Regions from separate parts of the Paenibacillus sp. FSL L8-0333 genome, predicted to be linked through region 2. Evidence: riboswitches for the same ligand, from Rfam matches in the RefSeq annotation. Region 2 holds a riboswitch; each other region holds the start of a gene.

Region 1 (3,282 bases), 1.3 Mb from region 2:
ATCAAAGAAGGCAACTTATCACCCGAAGCAGCATCCACATAAACATTGATGGTCTCGCCAGGCATTGCCGCAAGTCCTGTAGGCTGGTTGTTCGTGCCGAAGCCTATTCTCAGGTTTTGCTGAGCATGTTTTTTCATATCTCCACGCTGCTCGGCCTCAATGATGGTGCCTTCGGTTTGAACTTCACCATTCACTAGCTTCTTAGCTAAATCCAAAGAATCTTTCAGGATTGGATAGAGCGGATGTACTTTTGCCGCTTCTTCTAATTCGTTGATTGCTTCGACGCTATTATAAGCAGGCACAACCGCACTCATCGTTCCATCTGTGAAAATACCATTTACAGCTTCGCTTACTTTATCTTCTGTATAAAATCTAAATTCAGCCGCAAAAGGTCTGTTAATATTAGCTTTTGTGAACTTAAATTTTAATCTTTTAAACTTCGTCGGTTCGAATTTAAATTCCAAAAAATCATTGGTACTAATCGCGGTTCCGCTAGATACCAGTTGGAAGGTCTCTCCTTTACTCGTCTCTGATGCATAGATTTCAAAAGCCTCTGGGAATCCTTTGCGATTATCTCTAGCCAAAAAAGCCACTCTGTCCAGCACTTCCGCTTGCGCTAGTTCAAACACGACTTCATTCGTGAAGCTTGCATCATTGTTTTTGTTCGTTTCCCAATGCGTAGTGGGCTGGTCATCCAGCATATATTCAGGCTTCGTACCTGGGTAGCTTCCACCGTTCACCGTTACTTTTGATACGTTTGCATTTGGCATTCTATAAGCTTGGCTATAGGCATTTTCATAGGCTGTACCATACCCTTTTAGCTTCGAAACCTTGGCTGCCGTTACCTCTACCTGATGGTTCTCCAAAAGGATCTTTGCATTCTCTATCTCTTCTTTAAACTGCGCATACAGTGGATGTGCTTGTACTTCATTTTCTAAAGCTGTTAATTTCTCTGCCGTATCAAAGGCTGTACTAACTTGGCTCAAGGTATCATCTGTAAATAAATTTTTCATTTTAGCAGAGACACTATCCTCTTTATAAAAAGAAAACTCAGCCGCACTCGCCCAATCTTGGTTCGCTTTTTTGAAGACAAATTTAAGTCTCTTAAAAGCCGTAGGTGCGAACTGAATCTCCACTACATCACCGGTTGAGCCTGTATATTCTCCAGAAGACACGAGTGTGAAATCACCCGCATCGGTAGTGGAGCCATAGATATCAAATTCTTGAGCAAAACCTTTACCTTTAGCACCAGATTGCCTAGCGGCATAGACCATTCTATTTAATTCAGTGGACTCATTGAAAACAAACACAACCTCATTCGTAAACGTTGAACTATTCGGTTTGCCAGTCTCCCAATGCGTGCTCATATCCCCATCCATAGCCTTAGCTATAGGCGAGCCTGAGTAGTTGCCACCGTTATTTGTGATGGATTTAATATTTGCTGGATTCATTCTAAAAACCTCATTATAGGCATTTAGAGCATCCTTGCCGTACAGCTCAAACGGAATAACCGAAGCGTTGCTTAATAAGTTGACCTTACTTTGCGCGACTGTTTTTGTTACCTTTACCTTGCTTGCCTCACTTGCTAAAGCATAACCTGCCTCACTCGAAAAACTGGCCAACATGGCCGCCGATGTAGCGATCGCAATCATTTTCTTCATCTCTTCTTACCCCCAGATGTCATATGAATCTCTCCAGTGCCCAAAAATGGGCACAAAAAAAACTACCCCAAAAGAGTAGCTTGATTGCGTATAAAGTCGCCTAAAAATTAAGACTTAATTTTTATTAAACCTTAACAAGCATAAACGCCTTCGGCGTCCTTATAAGGACGGTAAGCGTTTAAGCGAGAAATATAAGATATTAAGTATAGGTGTATAACTTATACTTTCTTATATTTTAACAAAAAGCGTTACACACTCTTTGGCAGCTGGCTGACAATAGTTATGATAACCTTAGTCCCTATAGCTTTGCGTCCCTACATTTCCATAGGTTTGCCTATGAAGTTTCGAATACATTCAAAGAGTAACATAAGCCTAGATCTGATCGCATGATTAATTGGTATGAAATGAGTATAGGTAATTGCAATTAGTTTTTCTCATGTGATAGATATTATTTATCGACTATCCCGGAAGAGAATGGGATCCTTTAGGACTGGAGGTCTAATTAACTCCCCGATCCGAACAAACGCCGGAACCAATTCCACACATCGCCCGTGATGGGAATTAATCCGAAACCATGTTCGCCAACTGCGATTACACCATATGCCCATTGTCCGATAGCTATGGCACCCCCAGCGATCCTGCCTATCGCTATCGCACCAAACGCCGTATCCCCTATGGCGATGGCCCCCAACGCTTTTTCCGCGATTGCGATCGCTCCTACAGCCACTCCTGCAATCGCAATCGCTCCCACTGCGAAGCCAAGCCAGCTAAGTGCTATTGCTCCAATCGCTAACCACATTCCCAGTGATATTGCTCCTAAGGAAAGTACGCCCACGCTTATCGCACCTATGGAAATCAATCCGACAGCTACATCTCCAATAGCGATTAAACCAACGGCTGTCTTTACACGGGGTTTACTTCCATGACCATACTTTTGACCTGAGTATCGCCCTAAATTACTACGAATACTGATGACCGGAAATGAGGGAGAAGGCCATTGATAATCAATTTCTCGTCCATCAAAGCCCCTAGAATCCGCCCAGCGCGTTACAAATTGATGCCATTTCATATCCATCCCGTCCCCCTTTTCAAATTACCTAAATTATACAACCCCGGGGGTTGGCTGTACTCAGACTCTGACCTGAAATTCGTCTCATCCTCTGGACCGATATATACTCATTAGGATTACTGTTTGGGAATAGGATCAGGCTTTCCAAATAAATATCCCTGAAACAACTGATAACCACTCTGCTTAAGCCATTCAAAGTCCTCTCTAAACTCCACACCTTCTGCTAAAGGAACAGATTGGATTTCTAAAGCCTTTTCTAAAAATTGTTTAGCTATTTTCTGTTTGTTCGGATCACTGGACACGCCTTGAACATATTTCATATCTAACTTCATGTAATGAGGTTTAAGCTCCAATAACATCTCGATTGTGCTGAAGCCTTCCCCAACATCATCTAAAGCGTATTCAAATCCCCGATCCTTGTAATATGTTAAAATAGCTTTCAAATGAGCGAGATCATCCACTTTCTCCGTTTCAACAACTTCAAAGACAAAAAGAGAGGGATCGACACCTAATTGATTAGCCAATTCAACCGTTGATCTTAAGCAGAACTCT
Region 2 (3,282 bases):
TCCACCTTGATATCGTATAGCCGGCCAGCCTTCAGCGTTATAGTGCCCTTACGCTCAGTACCACTTTGCTTAGTCCAACTATCAATCACGGATTCCCCATTCACCCAGACACGGATGCCATCATCTGAGGTAGTGTAAAATGTATATTGCTCATCATATAATGGCTTAATTTTACCGCTCCAACGTATGGAGAAACGATCAATCCCGAGGGCGGCATCCGGCGATCCTTGCCGCCAATTGAAATCGATTATTGCATCAGTTCTGTTAAGAGTTGCCGCTCCCGACAACAACATGTTGTTGTAATACTCTCCTGCAAGCCCCTTCGCGAGAGGAATTGCTGCCTCCCCCTCTTCTTCGGAAGGTGTCGGTGCCAGACCAGTATTTAATTTATCTCTGGTCAGGGTGTAGTTGCTATTCATAAATGTTTTGATTGTGTCTGCACTGTTATTTTCGTAAAGCATTTTTCCCCAGCTCATCATATACGTCCATTTACTTTGCGATTGCTGAAGCTTCTCCAGATTAGGCATTTCACCATTCTCCCCGATCGCAATCGGTTTGCCTGCGGCTAGACTCAACAAGCTGTCATAGTATTTTTGCTGGTAATCATTTTCGTATATATCTGCTGCCAGAATATCTACTTTATCAGCACCTGGATAAGTTAGCGCATAAGGATCTGACCAAACATTGGGAGCATTCGGACTCCATACCCATAACAGATTATTTAATTTATGAACGTTAACAAAACGGTCATACATTATATTCCATAGTTTAGAAAAGTTATTTTTCTTCCCCCACCAGAACCAGTTCCCGTTCATTTCATGATAGGGTCTCCAAAGCACCGGAACATTGGCATCACGCAAGCTTTTTAAAGAGACTGCCACCTTATCAAGCTCAGCGATCAGATTATTATATTGCTTAGTACCCGGTGTAACGTAACTATCGAACTCACTCTGGCTAAGTGTTTTTTTCACATTATCCCAGTCATAAGAGGTGCCCGGCAGGTTAGCATGAAAAGTCATAGCTACGATCCCGCCCGCTTTATTCCAGTTGATGGCGCTGTTCACCACATTTTGACGTTGCCAAGCCATCGTTGCTTCGGACTGACCACTGATCGCACCCATTTCATAACCGTGAAGAGCCGCATATTGTCCGCTGGTTCCCTTCAGCATATTGTTAATTTCATCTGGACTTTCTAAATAGTCATGTTGACCAGCAATAATGCCTTTTCCTGAGATCGAGTAAAAATAGTTAAGCAGCTTTACGGCTTCAGGTGAGGCACCTGGGGTAACTGGCGTTCCAGAATTTGAAGCAGCTATGACAATAGACGGCGAAATTCCAACAGCAAGCGGAAGTGCAGTCAGAAACAGGACGAGTGACAGAAATGCACCAAACAATCGATACGTACGGTAAGCTTTCAAAATAATCTCCCTTTCGGTAGCCAGGCTGCCACTCTTTCGAAGGCCCTATAGCTTTGCGTCCCTACCTTTCGATAGGTTTGCCTTTTCAATTTAAGAGAAATAATCTCTCTTACCGTAAGTATCGACGACAATTAATGATATATTTAGTGTTTTTATGACTTTTTTTGATAATTGAGTCAATTTACCTGTTTCAAGAAATTTTGAATTGGTTAAATAGATAGGTTAGACCTATGAAATGAATTGTTGTAGTTCTATATCATTCCAGTCTAAAGTAATACGTATGTTATCTTCTTCTACTAATTCAGACCCCGTCTGTACCTCTATAAACTCAACATCCGTCAAAGCAAGGATCGCGTGTTTCGTTCCTTCCGGTATACGTACCACGTCCCCAGCCTTCACATTATGTTTTTTCTCATTCAGCACAATACTTGCTTCGCCGCTGACGATTGTCCAAATTTCACTACGCTTGCGATGTAATTGATAGCTGATATTATTCCCCTCGGATATAAAAATCCGTTTGGTCAGCACTTCATTGCCTTCATCATATTTCACATAATCAATAACTTTGTAATGGCCCCAGCGGCGTTCCTCGTACATCGGTCTTTGTTCAAAGGTCTTCAGCACTTCTTTAATCCGTGGGCTCTCAGCTTTATGGGTAACTAGAATTCCATCCGGGCTAGCCGCAATGATCAGATCCTTCGCACCAATTACCGTAATCGGAATGTCCAGCTCATTAATCAAGCAAGTCCCCTCAGAATCCGCCGTCACAAAACCTTTTCCTACATGCTTGCTGCTCATTTCCTCTGTCAGCGTATTCCACGTTCCAAGATCCTTCCAGAATCCATCATACGGCTGCACCACAATATGTTCTTCTTTCTCCACCACTTCATAATCAAAGCTGATGGAAGACAATAGCTTATACTGCTTCTGCAATTCTTCATATCCTAAAGGCAACCCTTTACGCTGCAAAATATCTAACAAGTACCCTAAACGGAAGGCAAACACTCCGCAATTCCACAATGCATTTTGCTCGATGAGCTGTTCTGCTTGTATGCGGTCTGGTTTCTCTTGAAAGTGACTCACCTTCATAAAACCATTCCCCCCCGCCTCTTCAGTGGTAGGAATAATATATCCGTATTTCTCTGAGGCATGTTCAGGAACAACACCCATTAGTGCCAGATTTGCTCCACTTTCCAGCATGGTCCCCTCAAGCATAGCTATGGTATCGAAAAAGGATGCTTCTACATAAGGGTCAACAGGCAATATTGCTACCGTCTCCGCTGGAGAAACACCTGCCACTGAATAAAGATAGGTAGCTGTTAAGGCGATAGCCGGAAAAGTATCCCGACGCTCCGGTTCAACGATAATCGGCACATGACTTCCCAGTTGGCTTTGTATCATTTCTACTTGGCCGCGGCCGGTGGCTAGATAAGATGATTCTGCCATCCCTGCTTCCTCCAGCTGTCTCCAGACACGTTGTACCATGGATTCTGGTTCACCTTGAGGGCTTTCAAGTACCTTTAGAAATTGCTTTGAACGTGAGTCGTTAGACAACGGCCATAACCGTTTACCTGAACCGCCTGATAGAAGTACCATTTTCATAGAATGAACCCTCCTTGAATTATGGAAATCGAGCATAATGGAATTGTTATCAAAACGTATAGCTTCCGCTTAGCCTTAGTTCGAGCGGATGCATTTTTTAAAAAATTTATTAGGTATGAACCACTCCAAGGGATTTTGGACTTCCGATCGCTGTTATCCTCAGATTTCCTGATTGGACCGCTTCTCGCGGTAGAAATCCGAGGATAAAGGCGAACACTCCGTTTCTACAGTTCCAAATTCCCTTTCCGTTCTTAACCTAACC
Region 3 (3,282 bases), 680 kb from region 2:
TCGGTTACGCTATGAATTTCGCGGTTTCCAAAGCTGGAAGTGTAGTCCTCATGATCGTGCCTGGCTTGATGCTTCTGCTCTATGCTCTGTATACCTCTTGGAAGGCTGTAGCTGCATTAGAAAAGAAAAATACTGCCCTACTGCCAGCCTCACCGTCCCCAACAGAAACACAGCCCTAAGTTGATTGTCCACTTCCGCTTACGAACCGGAAGATACAATATATAAATTTTATAAAAAATTCAAACACAAATTTGAGGAGGAATTTTATTATGGGTATCAAGAAAACATTGGGTCTTGGCGTAGCATCTGCAGCACTGGGTTTATCATTAATCGGCGGAGGAACCTTCGCATACTTTAGCGACACTGCGCAAAGCACAGCTACATTCGCAGCGGGTACACTCGATCTGAACTCCGACCCTTCTGTCATCGTTAATATTCCTAACCTGAAACCAGGTGATACTGTAACTAAATCCTTCAAATTGAAAAACGATGGTTCGCTCGATATCGGATCTATCATTCTGAATACATCGACTCAAATCACGGATGCTAAAGGAGATAACTACTTGGATTTAGCCGAGTTCATTAAAGTTAAATTCCTTAGAAATAATGATAAAGGGGTACCTATCGTCTCTCCTGAAAATGTAGTTTATGAGACTACACTTGCTGCTTTAAAAAGTCAGCATCCGGATCTCGTAAAAAATACAGGTTGGGATCAACTCTTTACCGAAGCATCCGGTATTAAAGCCGGTACCAATGACAGCTTCTCCGTCCAATTCGAATTTGTGGAAAATAACCAAGATCAAAATATTTTCCAAGGCGATAGCTTAACACTGACTTGGGATTTCGTAGCTAAACAAGGTGCGAAAAAAGACTACTAAGATCAATAAAGTAATTTAATAAAATACTCGAAGAGCAGCAGATCCTGAATCCGGCCACGGATAAGCAGATTGCTGCTCTTCTCTTTACAATAAACTTTGTCCGATTTATTGATATTTGCTATACTAATAACAAAAATTACGGAGGGGCGTCAGCATAGTGCCACAGAATATGGGCCAACGTATCCAGCAGCTCCGCCTAGACAAGGGTTTCTCCCTATCTGAGCTTGCGGACAGAGCAGATGTGGCTAAGTCGTATCTTAGCAACGTGGAGAGAAACATCCAATCCAATCCATCCATCCAGTTTATCGAAAAGATCGCTGACGCGCTTCAGGTATCCATTCATGCCCTACTCTATGGAGAACCAAATGATGCAGAGGAATCACATTTAGATTCGGAATGGTTCCGATTGGTGCAGGAAGCTATGGACTCAGGCATTAGCAAACGCGAATTCAAAGAATTTCTGGACTATCAGAAATGGAAGCTCGATCAAAAGGATTAATACTTCCTACTAATCTGGTACGATCCTCTCTTCTACTAAATCATATCGAAAAAGGACACAGCGAAGAACCGCTGTGCCCTTTTTCGATATGTAACCCCTCTAATGTATTACTGCACGATCTGCACAGTTTTCTCATGAAAGAACTGGCGGATTTCATCTGCCTTAATGCCAGCCTTCTTAGCTGCTAATAATAAATGTACCCACTCTTGATCCAGATCAATAAACTGCTGTTCTCTGTTGCTACCCTGGTTGGACTTTTCCAAAAAATCTCCCCCTAAGATTTTACGTCCCCAGGCAATCCGGCTGTCATAGTATCTCTACCTTAGACCCGCGACTTTGTGCCCCTGCCTTTCGGCAAGTTTACCTTTTACTGGACCCTTTTCACGAAAGGATCTGCTTAAAAAACTATAAAATTACTATCTGCAATAACATTATACAAAAAGAAAGCGGAAAAGTGTGTCGATTCCTGGTTACTTTCTATTTTAAAAACGAAAAATAAAAGATTTTTTTTCAAAGATCTTGTCCGATTATCACGATACTCGTCCGTTACATAAAATAAATTGTACTAGCAAAATAAATATTTACTGACCTAATAGTTAAAAATAAGGATAATAGAATCATTTTAATAGGCCTTTAGAATGGGTAATGAGAAGAAACACCCTTCTTTTCATTAGAACAAGCTAACCTATACCATTTTGCGAACGTATTGGACGAAAGAATGAATTGATTACAGTGGCTGAAAGTAGCACAATAAGATGAGAAATGAAACCGCAATCATCACAGCTCCAGTAAGCGTTGACACAAAATGTCACGTATGGAGTTCATCCGTTAAGGAGGATGTATTCATGGCAGCCAAAGAGCCCTATAACGAATCCATTTGGAGTAAGTATTACGGACCCAATTTAGGCTACATTCAAGAAAGATATGAACAGTTTGTGAAAGATCCCTCCACCGTAGAAAATAATTATCGCGAGCTTTTTACAAATTCGGGACCCCCTCCCCTAACTCCGGATAGCGAACCGGCTCCTCAGCCGCGCATCTCGGGAGACACCGAATGGCTTAGAAAAGCAGTAAGAGCTTCCAAGCTAATCGCCAATATTCGTATATATGGCCATATGGCCGCTGAAATTGATCCGCTGGTACGCGATCAGAATCCCATGGCAAAATATCTTGAGCCTGAAACCTATGGGCTGACCCGCGAAGACCTGATTGCACTGCCTGCCACGCTTATATGGGAAAATGCGCCGAATGATGTGCATACCGGGTGGGATGCCGTGCAACGTATGCGTCAGGCATACACCAAGACTATCGCCTATGAATTCGGGCATGTGCATGAAGAAAAAGAACTGCAATGGCTAAATAGACAGGCAGAATCCACCAGCTCACCAGCACCCCTGAATAATACAGAACGCAAAGAGCTCCTGAACCGCCTGATTCAGGTAGAGCAATTTGAAACCTTCCTCCACAAGACTTTTGTAGGTCAGAAGCGTTTCAGTCTTGAAGGCAATGATGCTCTTGTGCCGATGTTAGACGAAATCGTACGCGCTGCTGCACATGACGGTGCAGAGCATATTTTGATGGGCATGGCGCATCGCGGTCGCCTCAACGTTCTTGCACATATTTTGGGCAAACCTTATGATATCATATTTTCAGAGTTTCATCATTCTCCGAACAAGGAGCTTTTCCCTTCCGAAGGCTCCACAGGCATTAACTATGGCTGGACAGGTGATGTGAAATACCATCTCGGTGCAGACCGTGCTGTCCGTGAAGGAGAAACCGTACGCACAAGAATAACACTAGCGAATAACCCAAGTCACTTGGAATTCGTCAATCCTGTCGTGGAAGGTTTCACTCGTGCCGCACAAGAAGATCGGAGCACTGCAGGACTGCCGAAGATTGATACCA

What was found. Region 2 has a riboswitch for cyclic di-GMP ahead of NYE72_RS04745 (glycosyl hydrolase). Riboswitches for the same ligand answer to the same signal wherever they lie in the genome.
Region 1: another riboswitch for cyclic di-GMP. It lies ahead of NYE72_RS29740 (NPCBM/NEW2 domain-containing protein); the one in region 2 lies ahead of NYE72_RS04745 (glycosyl hydrolase).
Region 3: another riboswitch for cyclic di-GMP. It lies ahead of NYE72_RS01885 (anti-repressor SinI family protein); the one in region 2 lies ahead of NYE72_RS04745 (glycosyl hydrolase).

What each region holds. Positions count from the first base shown of each region.
Region 1 covers NZ_CP150186.1:6,673,689-6,676,970, forward strand. The annotation lists gene NYE72_RS29740 (NPCBM/NEW2 domain-containing protein) at 1-1,661, opposite strand, end outside; cyclic di-GMP riboswitch class I at 1,920-2,006, opposite strand; gene NYE72_RS29745 (hypothetical protein) at 2,164-2,730, opposite strand; gene NYE72_RS29750 (EAL domain-containing protein) at 2,847-3,282, opposite strand, start outside.
Region 2 covers NZ_CP150186.1:1,107,217-1,110,498, reverse strand. The annotation lists gene NYE72_RS04745 (glycosyl hydrolase) at 1-1,418, opposite strand, end outside; cyclic di-GMP riboswitch class I at 1,431-1,510, opposite strand; gene NYE72_RS04740 (sugar phosphate nucleotidyltransferase) at 1,647-3,020, opposite strand.
Region 3 covers NZ_CP150186.1:427,367-430,648, reverse strand. The annotation lists gene NYE72_RS01900 (signal peptidase I) at 1-179, shown strand, start outside; gene NYE72_RS01895 (TasA family protein) at 270-878, shown strand; gene NYE72_RS01890 (helix-turn-helix domain-containing protein) at 1,048-1,377, shown strand; gene NYE72_RS01885 (anti-repressor SinI family protein) at 1,485-1,640, opposite strand; cyclic di-GMP riboswitch class I at 1,668-1,752, opposite strand; gene NYE72_RS01880 (2-oxoglutarate dehydrogenase E1 component) at 2,223-3,282, shown strand, end outside.